2 regions of the Actinoplanes sp. NPDC026623 genome follow, and region 1 is predicted to be linked to the other one. Evidence: riboswitches for the same ligand, from Rfam matches in the RefSeq annotation. Region 1 holds a riboswitch; the other holds the start of a gene.
What was found. Region 1 has a riboswitch for thiamine pyrophosphate ahead of AB0F10_RS08265 (ECF transporter S component). Riboswitches for the same ligand answer to the same signal wherever they lie in the genome.
Positions count from the first base shown of each region.

Region 2: another riboswitch for thiamine pyrophosphate. It lies ahead of thiE (thiamine phosphate synthase); the one in region 1 lies ahead of AB0F10_RS08265 (ECF transporter S component).

Region 1 covers NZ_JBEZXZ010000018.1:18,346-25,751, forward strand. Annotated here, with positions in the region: gene AB0F10_RS08235 (metal ABC transporter permease) at 10-894, shown strand; gene AB0F10_RS08240 (metalloregulator ArsR/SmtB family transcription factor) at 891-1,214, shown strand; gene AB0F10_RS08245 (Fur family transcriptional regulator) at 1,270-1,698, shown strand; gene AB0F10_RS08250 (hypothetical protein) at 1,729-2,334, shown strand; gene AB0F10_RS08255 (DUF6328 family protein) at 2,312-2,857, opposite strand; gene AB0F10_RS08260 (alpha/beta fold hydrolase) at 2,903-3,718, opposite strand; TPP riboswitch at 3,802-3,906, shown strand; gene AB0F10_RS08265 (ECF transporter S component) at 3,974-4,552, shown strand; gene AB0F10_RS08270 (ATP-binding cassette domain-containing protein) at 4,556-5,947, shown strand; gene AB0F10_RS08275 (energy-coupling factor transporter transmembrane component T) at 5,944-6,747, shown strand; gene AB0F10_RS08280 (hypothetical protein) at 6,760-7,059, opposite strand; gene AB0F10_RS08285 (response regulator transcription factor) at 7,056-7,406, opposite strand, start outside.
Region 2 covers NZ_JBEZXZ010000072.1:5,633-9,270, reverse strand. Annotated here, with positions in the region: gene AB0F10_RS21815 (methyltransferase) at 1-606, shown strand, start outside; gene AB0F10_RS21810 (ATP-binding cassette domain-containing protein) at 638-2,293, shown strand; TPP riboswitch at 2,455-2,566, shown strand; gene thiE (thiamine phosphate synthase) at 2,587-3,204, shown strand; gene thiO (glycine oxidase ThiO) at 3,201-3,638, shown strand, end outside.

The DNA of each region.
Region 1 (7,406 bases):
TGAAGACCCATCGACCTTTACCAGTACGAGTTCATGGTCCGAGCCCTCGTCGGCGCGCTGATCATCGGTCTGGTCGCGCCCGCGCTCGGCATCTACCTGGTGCAGCGGCGGCTGTCGCTGATCGGCGACGGCATCGGGCACGTGGCGCTGACCGGCGTCGGCGTCGGGCTGCTGCTGCAGCAGTCACCCGTGCTCACCGCCGTGATCGTCTCGGTGGTCGGCGCGATCGGCGTCGAGCTGGTGCGCGAGCGCGGCCGCACCTCCGGCGACCTGGCCCTGGCCCTGCTCTTCTACGGCGGCATCGCGGGCGGCGTGGTGCTGGTCGGGCTCTCCGACAACAGCAGCAACGCCAACCTGATGCAGTTCCTCTTCGGCTCGCTGACCACCACGTCGCAAGAGGACCTGACGGTCATCGCGGTGCTCGGCGTCGCCGTGCTGATCGCGATGCTCGGGCTGCGGCAGGCGCTGTTCGCGGTCTGCAACGACGAGGAGTACGCGCGCGTCTCGGGGCTTCCCGTGCGTACGCTCAATCTGCTGATGGCCGTGACCACGGCCGTGACCGTCACGATCGCCATGCGCACCGTCGGGCTGCTGCTGGTCAGCGCCCTGATGGTGATCCCGGTCGCCGCCGCCCAGCAGGTCACCCGCGGCTTTCGCAGCACGATGGCCGCGGCCATGCTGATCGGGGTCGGCGCGGCCGCCGCGGGCATCACGCTGGCCGGCGAGGTGAACACCGCGCCCGGCGCCACGATCGTCATCCTGGCCATCGCGGTCTTCGTCGCGCTCACCGTCGGCAGCGCCACCTGGCGGGTGCTGCGCCGGCGGTCCGGACCGGCGCGGGCCGGGGCGGACGCGGAGCCGCCGGACGTCGTTCTTCAGGCGGGGTCCCGATGAGCAGTAACGTTGCCCCGGTGACGACGAGCGGCTACGAGGCCTACGAGGCGGCCGGCGAGCTGCTCCGCGCGCTCTCCGCGCCGATCCGGGTCGCGATCGTCGCGGAGCTCGGCGCCGGGGAACGCTGCGTGCACGAACTGGTCGAGAAGCTGGGCGCGCCGCAGCCGCTGGTCTCCCAGCACCTGCGGGTTCTGCGCGGCGCCGGCGTGGTGCGCAGTGCACGCCGGGGCCGGGAGATCGCATACTCACTCGTGGACGAACACGTCGCACACATCGTCGCCGACGCGGTGAGCCACGCGAGGGAGGGAAGCCGGTCATGACCGACTGCACCGAGCGCAGCGAGGGCCAGGAGGGCATGACGAAGGAGGTGGAGTCATGATCGAACGGGGTGAGGGCGTCCTCGATGAGGGGACCGTCGTCCGGAACACCAAGCAGCGGACCGCGGTCAGCGCGGCCCTTGCCGAGGCCGAGGGGTTCAACAGCGCCCAGGATCTGCACGCGATGCTGCGCAGCCGGGGCGAGCGGGTCGGCCTGACCACCGTCTACCGCACGCTGCAGGGCCTCGCCGACGCCGGCGAGATCGACGTGATGCGCCCGCCCGGCGGCGAGCACCTCTACCGCCGGTGCAGCCAGGGCCACCACCACCATCTGGTCTGCCGGTCCTGCGGCCGGGCCGTCGAGGTGGAGGGGCCGGCCGTCGAGGCCTGGGCCGAGAAGGTCGCCGGCAAGCACGGCTTCGCCGACGTCTCGCACACGATGGAGATCTTCGGAACCTGCCCGGAGTGCGCGGGCAAGCGTTCCTAGCCTCGCCGTGGGACGCTGACCCGCGTGAAGATGTACGCCGACCGGCTGCCCACCGCCCTCCGTCAGCTCCTCACCGACCTGCTCGTCGTCTTCTGGATCTACGCCTGGATCCGGGCCGGGATCTGGATCAACGACCTGGTGGAGAAGCTCGGCGTGCCGGGCGCGAAGCTGCAGGAGGCCGGCACCGGCATCGCCGGCAACCTGGGCGACATCTCGGGCAAGGTCGGCCGGGTCCCGCTGGTCGGCGACCAGCTGACCGCGCCGTTCACCAAGGCCGCGAACGCCGCCAACGCGCTCGCCGAGGCCGGCCGCCAGCAGCAGGACATGGCGGACAACCTGGCGCTTGTCGTCTCCGTGGCGATCATCGCGGGGCCGCTGGCGCTGGTGCTCTTCATCTGGCTGCCGCTGCGGCTGCGCTGGATGCGCCGGGCCGGGGTGGCCTGCCGGGTCCGCGACGAGCCGGCCGGGCAGGACCTGCTGGCGCTGCGGGCGCTGGCCTCCCGGCCGCTGAACGAGCTGACGAAGCTGGGTCCGGACATCGCGCAGTCGTGGCGCAACGGCGACGCGGCGGCGGTGCAGGCGCTGGCGGCGCTCGAGCTCAAGGACATGGGGCTCAAGCCTGCGAAGGCTCGTTAGGCTCCGCCTTCTGCCCCCGGTAGGCCTCGTTGACCTCGTCGAACTCGTCGTCCATCCAGGTGCGCTTGGCGAACGGGATCGCCGCCCAGAACGTCAGGAAGTACGACGCGGTGATCGCCGCCAGCAGGCTCGCGGCCCAGATGTTCATCAGGTAGTCGGCGATCAGCAGGACGCTGCTGACCATCGAGACCAGCAGCAGGGCGAGGCCGCCGGTGGCCATCCGGTGCGCGTAGCGCACCAGTTCCGGCTTGCGGCCCCGGCGGAACAGCGCCCGGTGGAAGGCCACCGGCGAAATGATCATCGCGGCGGCGAACGCGGCCGCCATCAGCGCCACGATGTAGGTGTTCTTCTGGAACTCCGTTGTCGACGGGAAGCCGCTGCTGAACGGCAGGGTCAGCAGGAACGCGAAGAGGATCTGCACGCCCGTCTGAGTCACCCGCAGCTCCTGCAGCAGGTCCCCGAAGTTGCGGTTCCAGCGCTGCCGCTCGGACTCGTGACTGGTCGGTCGCTGATCCGCAGCCATCGAGCCTCCTTGAGATGACGCAGGAGACTCCCGGCCGGAGCGGCGTCAGACGCCGATGCGAGCCAGAGTCACGTCGGCCAGCGCCTGCGGCGCCTCCTCCGGCACCCAGTGGCCGATCCCCCGCAGGGTGACGAACCGGTAATCTGCCGCGACCCAGGTGGCGGTGGCCAGCGCCGCCGGCCTGCCGACGGCCGGGTCGCCGTCGCTCCAAACATACGTGGTCGGCACTGTGATCTTGCGAACCTTCGCCAGCTTACCCGGGGTGATCGCGCGGTACCAGTTCAAGGCGCCGGTCAGCCGGCCGGGGTCCTGCATCGCGGTCGCGTACTGGCCGGCGCGGGCGCCGATGGGTCGCATCATCCGGCGCAGCATGCTCGCGTTGCCGGCGAGCAGCAGCCGCTCGGCCATCCTGGACCGGAACACACCCATGTAGGCGAACCGCAGCTTCTGCGACGGCTGGTTGTGCAGGGCGATGCCGAGCCCGCGCGGGTGCGGCACCGAGACGGCCGTGAGCGTGCTGACCCGCTCGGGATGCAGGTCGGCCAGCAGCCAGCCGACCTGCGCACCCCAGTCGTGGCCGACGACGTGCGCCTTCTCGACGCCGAGCGCGTCGAGCACCGCGATCGCGTCGGCGGCCGGCTCGTCGAGGCGGTAGTCGGCGACCGCGGTCGGCCGGGCGCCGGGCGAATAGCCGCGCTGGTCCAGGGCGTACGTGCGTAACCCGGCGGCGTGCAGCCTCGGGAGGATAAGATCGAACTCGCGGTGATCCTGCGGGAAGCCGTGCAGCAGAAGGACCGGCGGGCCGTCGACCGGGCCACCCTCGTACACGTCGAAGGTGAGCCCCCTCGCCTTGATCTGCATGTGACGCCTCCTACGCTGTCCCGTACGGCCGTACGGTGTTAGCGTCATCGAAACACATGCAATGAGGTCTGTTCTCGAACGGGCCTCACCGACAGGGGAGCGCACAGCGCTGAGAGTGCGGGTGACACCGCAGACCCTAGAACCTGATCTGGGTAATGCCAGCGCAGGGAGCTCGGTCTTTCTCAAGCCGCGCCGTGCCCGGGAGCACCCGGGCGGGGTGTCGCGTCTCCTCCCGGTACGAGCTGGGAGGCACGAATGAATTACCGCTGGCGCACGGTCGACATCATCGTCGCATCGATCATCGCCGTCACCTTCGGCGTGATCTTCTGGGCCTGGAACCTGGTCTGGAGCGCCACCGCAGGCGCGTTCGCCTTCTTCCCGCCCGCGCAGGCGCTGCTCTACGGCGTCTGGCTGATGCCGGCGGTGCTGGCCGGGCTGATCATCCGCAAGCCGGGCGCCGCGCTCTACACCGAGACGGTCGCGGCCGTCATCTCCGCGCTGCTGGGTTCCTCCTGGGGCGTCATCATCATCCTGCAGGGCCTCGCGCAGGGAATCGGCGCGGAGCTGGCGTTCGGCATCCTGCTGTACCGCTCGTGGAAGCTTCCGGCGGCGCTGCTGGCCGGCCTGCTGACCGGGTTCAGCGCGGCGGTGTTCGACTTCTTCTACTGGAACGCGGCCGCCGACCTGTGGGACTACCGGATCCCGTACGCGGTGATCACGATGGTCAGCAGCACGATCATCGCGGGCGCCGGATCCTGGGCGCTGGCCCGGGCGCTGGCACCGACCGGCGTGCTCGACCGTTTCGCCGCGGGCCGCGACCGAGCCCTGGTCTAGCCCGTGCCCGAGGTCGTGCTGCGCGGTTTCGGCTGGCGCCACGCCGGGCGCCGGGCCTGGGCCGTGCGCGGCGTCGACCTGCGCATCTCGCACGGCGAGCGGGTGCTCCTGCTGGGACCCTCCGGGGCCGGCAAGAGCACCCTGCTCGCCGCGCTGGCCGGCCTGCTGCCCGAGGACTCCGGCGAGTCCGAGGGCACCGTCGAGATCGACGGGCTGGAGCCGGTCAAGGCCCGCGAACGGGTCGGCATCGTCTTCCAGGACCCGCAGACCCAGCTCGTGATGGCCCGCTGCGGCGACGACGTGGCGTTCGGGCTGGAGAACCGGGGCGTGCCCGCGGAGGAGATCTGGCCGCGGGTGTCCGAGGCGCTCGATCGCGTCGGATTCCCGTACCCGATCGGCAGGAGGACCGCCGCCCTGTCCGGCGGCGAGCAGCAGCGCCTGGCCCTCGCCGGGGTCCTCGCGCCGCGGCCGGGCCTGCTGCTGCTGGACGAGCCGACCGCGAACCTCGACCCCGCGGGCGGCGCGCTGATCCGCTCGGCGATCGCCCGGTCACACGACCCGGACACCACGCTGATCCTGGTCGAGCACCGGATCGCCGAGGCGCTCACCCTGGTCGACCGGGTGGTCGTCCTGGAGCCCGGCGGCGGCGTCCGCGCCGACGGCACGCCGACGGCGGTCTTCTCGCTCCTCGGTGATCAGCTCGCCGAGCAGGGCGTCTGGGTGCCGGGCCGGCCCCTGCCGACCCACCGGGCCGTCGCACCCCCGGCCGATCCCCTGGTACGCGCGGAGCACGTCACCGTCCGGCACCGGCTCCCGGCGACCACCATCTGCGCACGGGCCGGCGAGGCGCTCGCCGTGACCGGCCCGAACGGCGCCGGCAAGTCCACCCTGGCCCTGCTGCTCGGCGGGCTGCTCGCACCCACCTCGGGCTCGGTCGACGCGGCGCCGGGCGGCGCCCCGCACAAATGGCGGGCGGCGGCGCTCACCCAGCGCATCGGATCCGTCTTCCAGTCGCCGGAACACCAGTTCGTCACGTCCCGGGTCGCCGACGAGCTCGCCCTCGGCCCCCGGCAACTGGGCCGGACGGACGTCTCCGCCACAGTGGACGAACTGCTCGATCGGCTGCGGCTGACGAAGCTGGCCGGCGCGAATCCCTACACCCTCTCCGGCGGCGAGGCCCGGCGGCTCAGCGTCGCGACGGCCCTGGCCACCGCGCCCCGGCTGCTCGTACTCGACGAACCCACCTTCGGCCAGGACCGGCGCACCTGGATCGAGCTGGTCGAATTGCTGGCCCGGCTGCGCGACGACGGGTGCGGCATCGTCGCGGTCACCCACGACGAGGACTTCGTGACCGCCCTCGCCGACCGCACTGTCGTCCTGGGCCGGCCCGGATGACCCTCGTCCTGGAACCGGTCGCCGACGCCACCGCTCCCCTGGCCCGGCGCAACCCGGTCGCCAAGCTCGGCGCGGCGCTGCTGTTCTCGCTGCCGCTGGCGGCGACCCTCGACCCGCTGACCCCCGCCCTCGCGCTCGTCATCGAGCTGGCGCTGCTGCCGTTCTTCGGCGTCCGCTACCGGGTGCTGGCCCGGCGGTCCTGGCCGCTCACCCTGGCCGCCGCGGGCATCCTGGTGACGATGGTGCTGTTCGCGGCCGACCGCACCGGGGCGCCGCTGTTCTCGCTGGGGCCGTTCGACATCACCACCGGCGTGGTCGCGACCGCGCTGGGCCTGGTGCTGCGGCTCTTCGCGGTCGCGCTGCCGGGCATCATCGTCTTCGCCACCACCGACCCGACCGATCTCGCCGACGCCCTGGTGCAGAACGCGAAGGCACCCGCCCGCTTCGCGATCGGCGCGCTCGCGGCCTTCCGGATTGTCCCGCTGCTGGGCGAGGAGTGGCAGATGCTCGCCCTGGCCCGCCGGGCCCGCGGCATCGACGCCGGCCGCAACCCGCTCGCGCGGCTGCGGCTGTTCGGATCCACCGCCTTCGCCCTGCTGGTGGGCGCCCTGCGCCGCGGCGCCCGGCTGGCACTGGCGATGGACGCCCGCGGCTTCGACTCCGGCATCCCCCGCACCTGCGCCCGCCGCCAGGTCTTCGGCCGCGCGGACGCGGCGCTGATGATCGGCGCGGCCGCGCTCTCGGCGGCGATCCTGACGATCAGCATCCAGGCCGGCCTCTTCCGCCCGATCATCGGCTGAGACCCGCCCGGGCTACCGGCCGCGGATGGACCGCAGGAGGCTCTCGGGGAACAGCTCCTCGCGCTCCAGCGGATCGGCGCGATCCGCCCAGCGGCTCCAGACGGTTTCGCAGGTGCGGCACCAGAACGGCATCCTGCAGACCCGCTTCTGGTCCTCCTGGCGACGGCAGAGCAGAAAACCGAGCGACCTCAAGTCCCCATCGCAACCCGGGCACCTGTCGTCCTGCCACACCGAGTCCGCCATCCCGCCAGCATGGCCCGCCGGCGGCCATCCGTCCACGTGGCCTCCGCCGTCGTGCAGGCGGTAGTTCATCGGGTTACCAGGCCGGACTCCCAGGCCCAGGCAGCGATCCCGACGCGGTTGAGTCCGCCGAGCTTGGTGGACAGGTGGGTCACATGGGTCTTCACGGTGCCGGCCGAGATGAACAGTTCGGCGCCGATCTGTTCGTTGCTCAGCCCGCGGGCGAGCAGCCGGGCCACGTCCCGCTCGCGTTCGGTGAGTGGCGGTTCGGGACTTCGGGTGGCGCGGCCGGTGGTGAGCCCGGCCAGCAGCCGAACGGTGACCTCCGGGCTGATGAGGGTGGTGCCGGCCAGCGCGGCGCGGACGGCCTCGACGAGCAGCCCCGGGGCGGAGGCCTTGAGCAGGAAACCGCTGGCGCC
Region 2 (3,638 bases), on a different contig from region 1:
GATCATTACTTCAGCGCCGAACCCGCCGCGCCCGGGAAACGGAGCCGCATCGAGTTCACCGCCGCCGGGCGCGCCTATGACCTCGTGGTCGCGGCCGGGGTGTTCTCCGCCGGGCGTCTCGACCCCGGCACCGCCGTGCTGCTGCGCAAGGCCGGCCTGCCGACGGCCGCCGCCGGCGGCACCTTCCTCGACCTCGGATGCGGCTACGGCCCGATCGCGTGCGTGCTCGCGACCGAGGCGCCGGCGGCGACCGTGTGGGCGATCGACGTCAACGCCCGGGCCCGCGACCTCACGGTGGAGAACGCCGCCGCGCTCGGCCTCGCCGGCCGGGTGCACGTCGCGGCGCCCGACGACGTCCCCGGGGACGTGGCGTTCGACGAGATCTGGAGCAACCCGCCGACCCACGTGGGCAAGGCCGAGCTGCGCGCCCTGCTGGAGCGCTGGCTGCCCCGGCTGAAGCCCGGCGGCGTCGGCTGGCTCGTGATCAACCGGAACCTCGGCGGTGATTCGCTGCACACCTGGCTGACCTCGCTCGGCTGGGACGTGACGCGTACGGCGAGCCAGCGCGGGTTCCGGGTGCTGCGGGTGACCCGGAAAACCGACTGACCTGCCGCTCGTTGTCGGGGAGGATGCTCGCGTGGGTTACGTAGATGTCTCAGGCGTCGGATTCGTGCTGCCGGATGGCCGCGAGCTCTTCTCCGACGTGTCGTTCCGGGTCGGCGAGGGCGCGAAGGTGGCGCTGGTCGGGCCGAACGGCGCCGGCAAGACCACGCTGCTGCGGATGGTCGCCGGGGACACGCCCACGCCCGTCGGCACCATCGCGCGCACCGGCGGGCTCGGGGTGATGCGGCAGTTCATCGGCATGATCGGCGATGACCGCACCCTCGAGGACCTGGCCCTGTCGCTGGCCGCGCCGCCGCTGCGGGCGGCCGGCGCGGTGCTCGCCGCCGCGCAGGCCGCGCTCGACGCCCATCCCGACGCGGAAAAGGCCCAGATCGCGTACGCGAATGCGATCGCCGGCTGGGGCGAGGCCGGTGGCTACGACGCGGAGGTGCTCTTCGACGTCGTCGCCGTCGGCATTCTCGGCAAGCCGTGGGACGAGGTCCGCCACCGTCCGGTGCGGACACTCTCCGGCGGTCAGCAGAAGCGTTTCGCCCTCGACCTGCTGCTGCGCGGCGGCGACGAGGTGCTGCTGCTCGACGAGCCGGACAACTTTCTCGACGTGCCCGGCAAGCGCTGGCTGGAGGCCCGGCTGCGGGACTCGCCGAAGTCGGTGCTCTACGTTTCGCACGATCGGGAGCTGCTGGCGCAGACCGCGGGCCGGGTCGTCGCCGTCGAGGGCGGCGGCGCGTGGACGCATCCGGGCGGTTTCGCCTCCTGGCACGAGGCGCGCGCAGGCCGTCACGAGCGCCTGCTCGAGCTGCGCCGGCGCTGGGAAGAGGAGCACGAGAAGCTGCGCGAGCTTGTCTTCACCCTGAAGAACAAGGCCGCATACAACGACGGGCTGGCGTCGCGTTATCAGGCGGCGCAGACCCGCCTGCGCAAGTTCGAGGAGGCCGGCCCGCCGCCGGTGCCGCCCAAGGAGCAGTCGCTGCGGATGAACCTGCGCGGCGGGCGTACGGGCAAACGGGCGGTGGTGTGCACCGGCCTCGAGCTGGAGAACCTGACGTTCCCGTTCGACCTGGAGATCTGGTATGGGGACCGGGTCGCGGTGCTCGGCGCCAACGGCACCGGCAAGAGCCACTTCCTGCGGCTGCTCGCGGCCGGCGGCACCTCGCCCGATGTGGACAACAAGCCGGTCGACGGCGCGCCGCTGGCCCACGTGGCGCACAACGGCGTGGCCCGGCTCGGCGCGCGGGTGCGGCCCGGCCACTTCTCGCAGACGCACGACCGCCCGGAGCTGCTGAAACGCACCCTGGTGGAGATCCTCTGGCGCGGCGACGACCACCGCAGCGGCATGGACCGGGCGGGCGCGATGAAGGCGCTCAACCGCTACGAACTCGCGGCGCAGGGCGACCAGGTCTTCGGCACCCTCTCGGGCGGCCAGCAGGCCCGGTTCCTGGTGCTGCTGCTCGAGCTCTCCGGCGCGACCGTGCTGCTGCTGGACGAGCCGACGGACAACCTGGACCTGGCCTCGGCGGAGGCGCTCGAGGAGGGCCTGCAGGCGTTCGAGGGCACGGTGATCGCGGTGACCCATGACCGCTGGTTCACCCGGGGTTTCGACAGGTTCGTGCTCTTCCAGGGCGACGGCGAGGTCGTGGAGACCCCGGAACCGGTCTGGGACGTCCGCTGACCGCGGTGACGCCCGTCACCATGTTGATCATGGGTGGATGAGGCGGGCGGTTTCGGGGCCGAAAGGCCAGCCTGTGCGCTCTCCGGGGTGGTACGGCCACCCACTGTGGAGTGACGAGGGGGGTTTACGGGCGGCGGGGTGCGGGGTTACGGTCTCCGCGGAACCAACCCCACGGGAGTCCGGTGCACCGGGCTGAGAGGGGGGCTGTCGCGGCCCCCGACCGTCGAACCTGATCCGGGTCATGCCGGCGCAGGGAGGAGCGTGTTGTGGGCCCCGCTTTCCCGCATCTTCATGTGATCACGGACGCCCGTCACGGGCGGGAGCCGCTGGCCGTCGTCGCCGCCGCGGTCGCCGCGGCGCGCAGCCTAGGTGCGAGCGGGCGGCTGGCGATCCAGGTCCGCGTCGAGGACGACGTCAGCGACCGGGACGCCTACGACCTGGCCGACGCCGTGCTGGAGCTGTGCCGGCCGGACGGCGTGTTGTGCCTGGTCAACGACCGCCTGCACGTCGCGCTGGCGGTCGGGGCGGACGGCGGGCACGTCGGCGCCGCCGACCTTCCGGTCGCGGCGGCCCGCCGGATCCTCGGTCCCGCCGGCGTGCTCGGTGCCACCTGCCGTGACGCGGCCGCCGCCCGCGCGGCCCGGCGGGCCGGCGCGTCGTACCTGGGCGTGGGGCCGGCCTTCGCGACCACGACCAAGACCGGGCTGCCGGATCCGCTGGGCCCGGCCGTCATCGGCGCGGTCGCCGCCGCCGTCCCGGACACCCCGATCGTCGCCATCGGCGGGGTCACGGCCGCGAACGCGGGCGAGTTGATCGCCGCGGGAGCCGCCGCGGTGGCCGTCGTCGGCGCGGTCGCGAACGCCGCGGATCCCGGGCGGGCCACCGGGGAACTGCTCGAGGCGCTCGGATGAGCGCGACCGAGGTGGTGGTCGTCGGTGGCGGCATCATCGGGCTCTCGATCGCCTGGCGGTGCGCGCAGCGCGGCCTGGCCGTGACCGTCCACGACGACGGCGGCGACGACGACGACGGGGCATGGTACGCCGCCGCGGGGATGCTGGCGCCGGCCGGAGAGGCCGGCTTCGGGCAGGAGGCGCTCACCGAACTCCTGGTCGAGTCCGCGGGGCGATGGCCCGGATTCGCCGCCGAGCTGGGCCGGGGCTCCGGGATCGACGTCGGCTACGACCGTACGGGCACGTTGACCGTCGCGCTCGGCGCGGACGACCTCGCCGAGGCTCAGCGGCTCTGGGCGTACCGGCGGAATCTGGGGTTGGGGGTCAGCCCGCTCGGGCCCAGCGCGCTGCGCGACCTGGAGCCGGCGCTCTCGCCGCGGCTGCGGGGCGGCGCG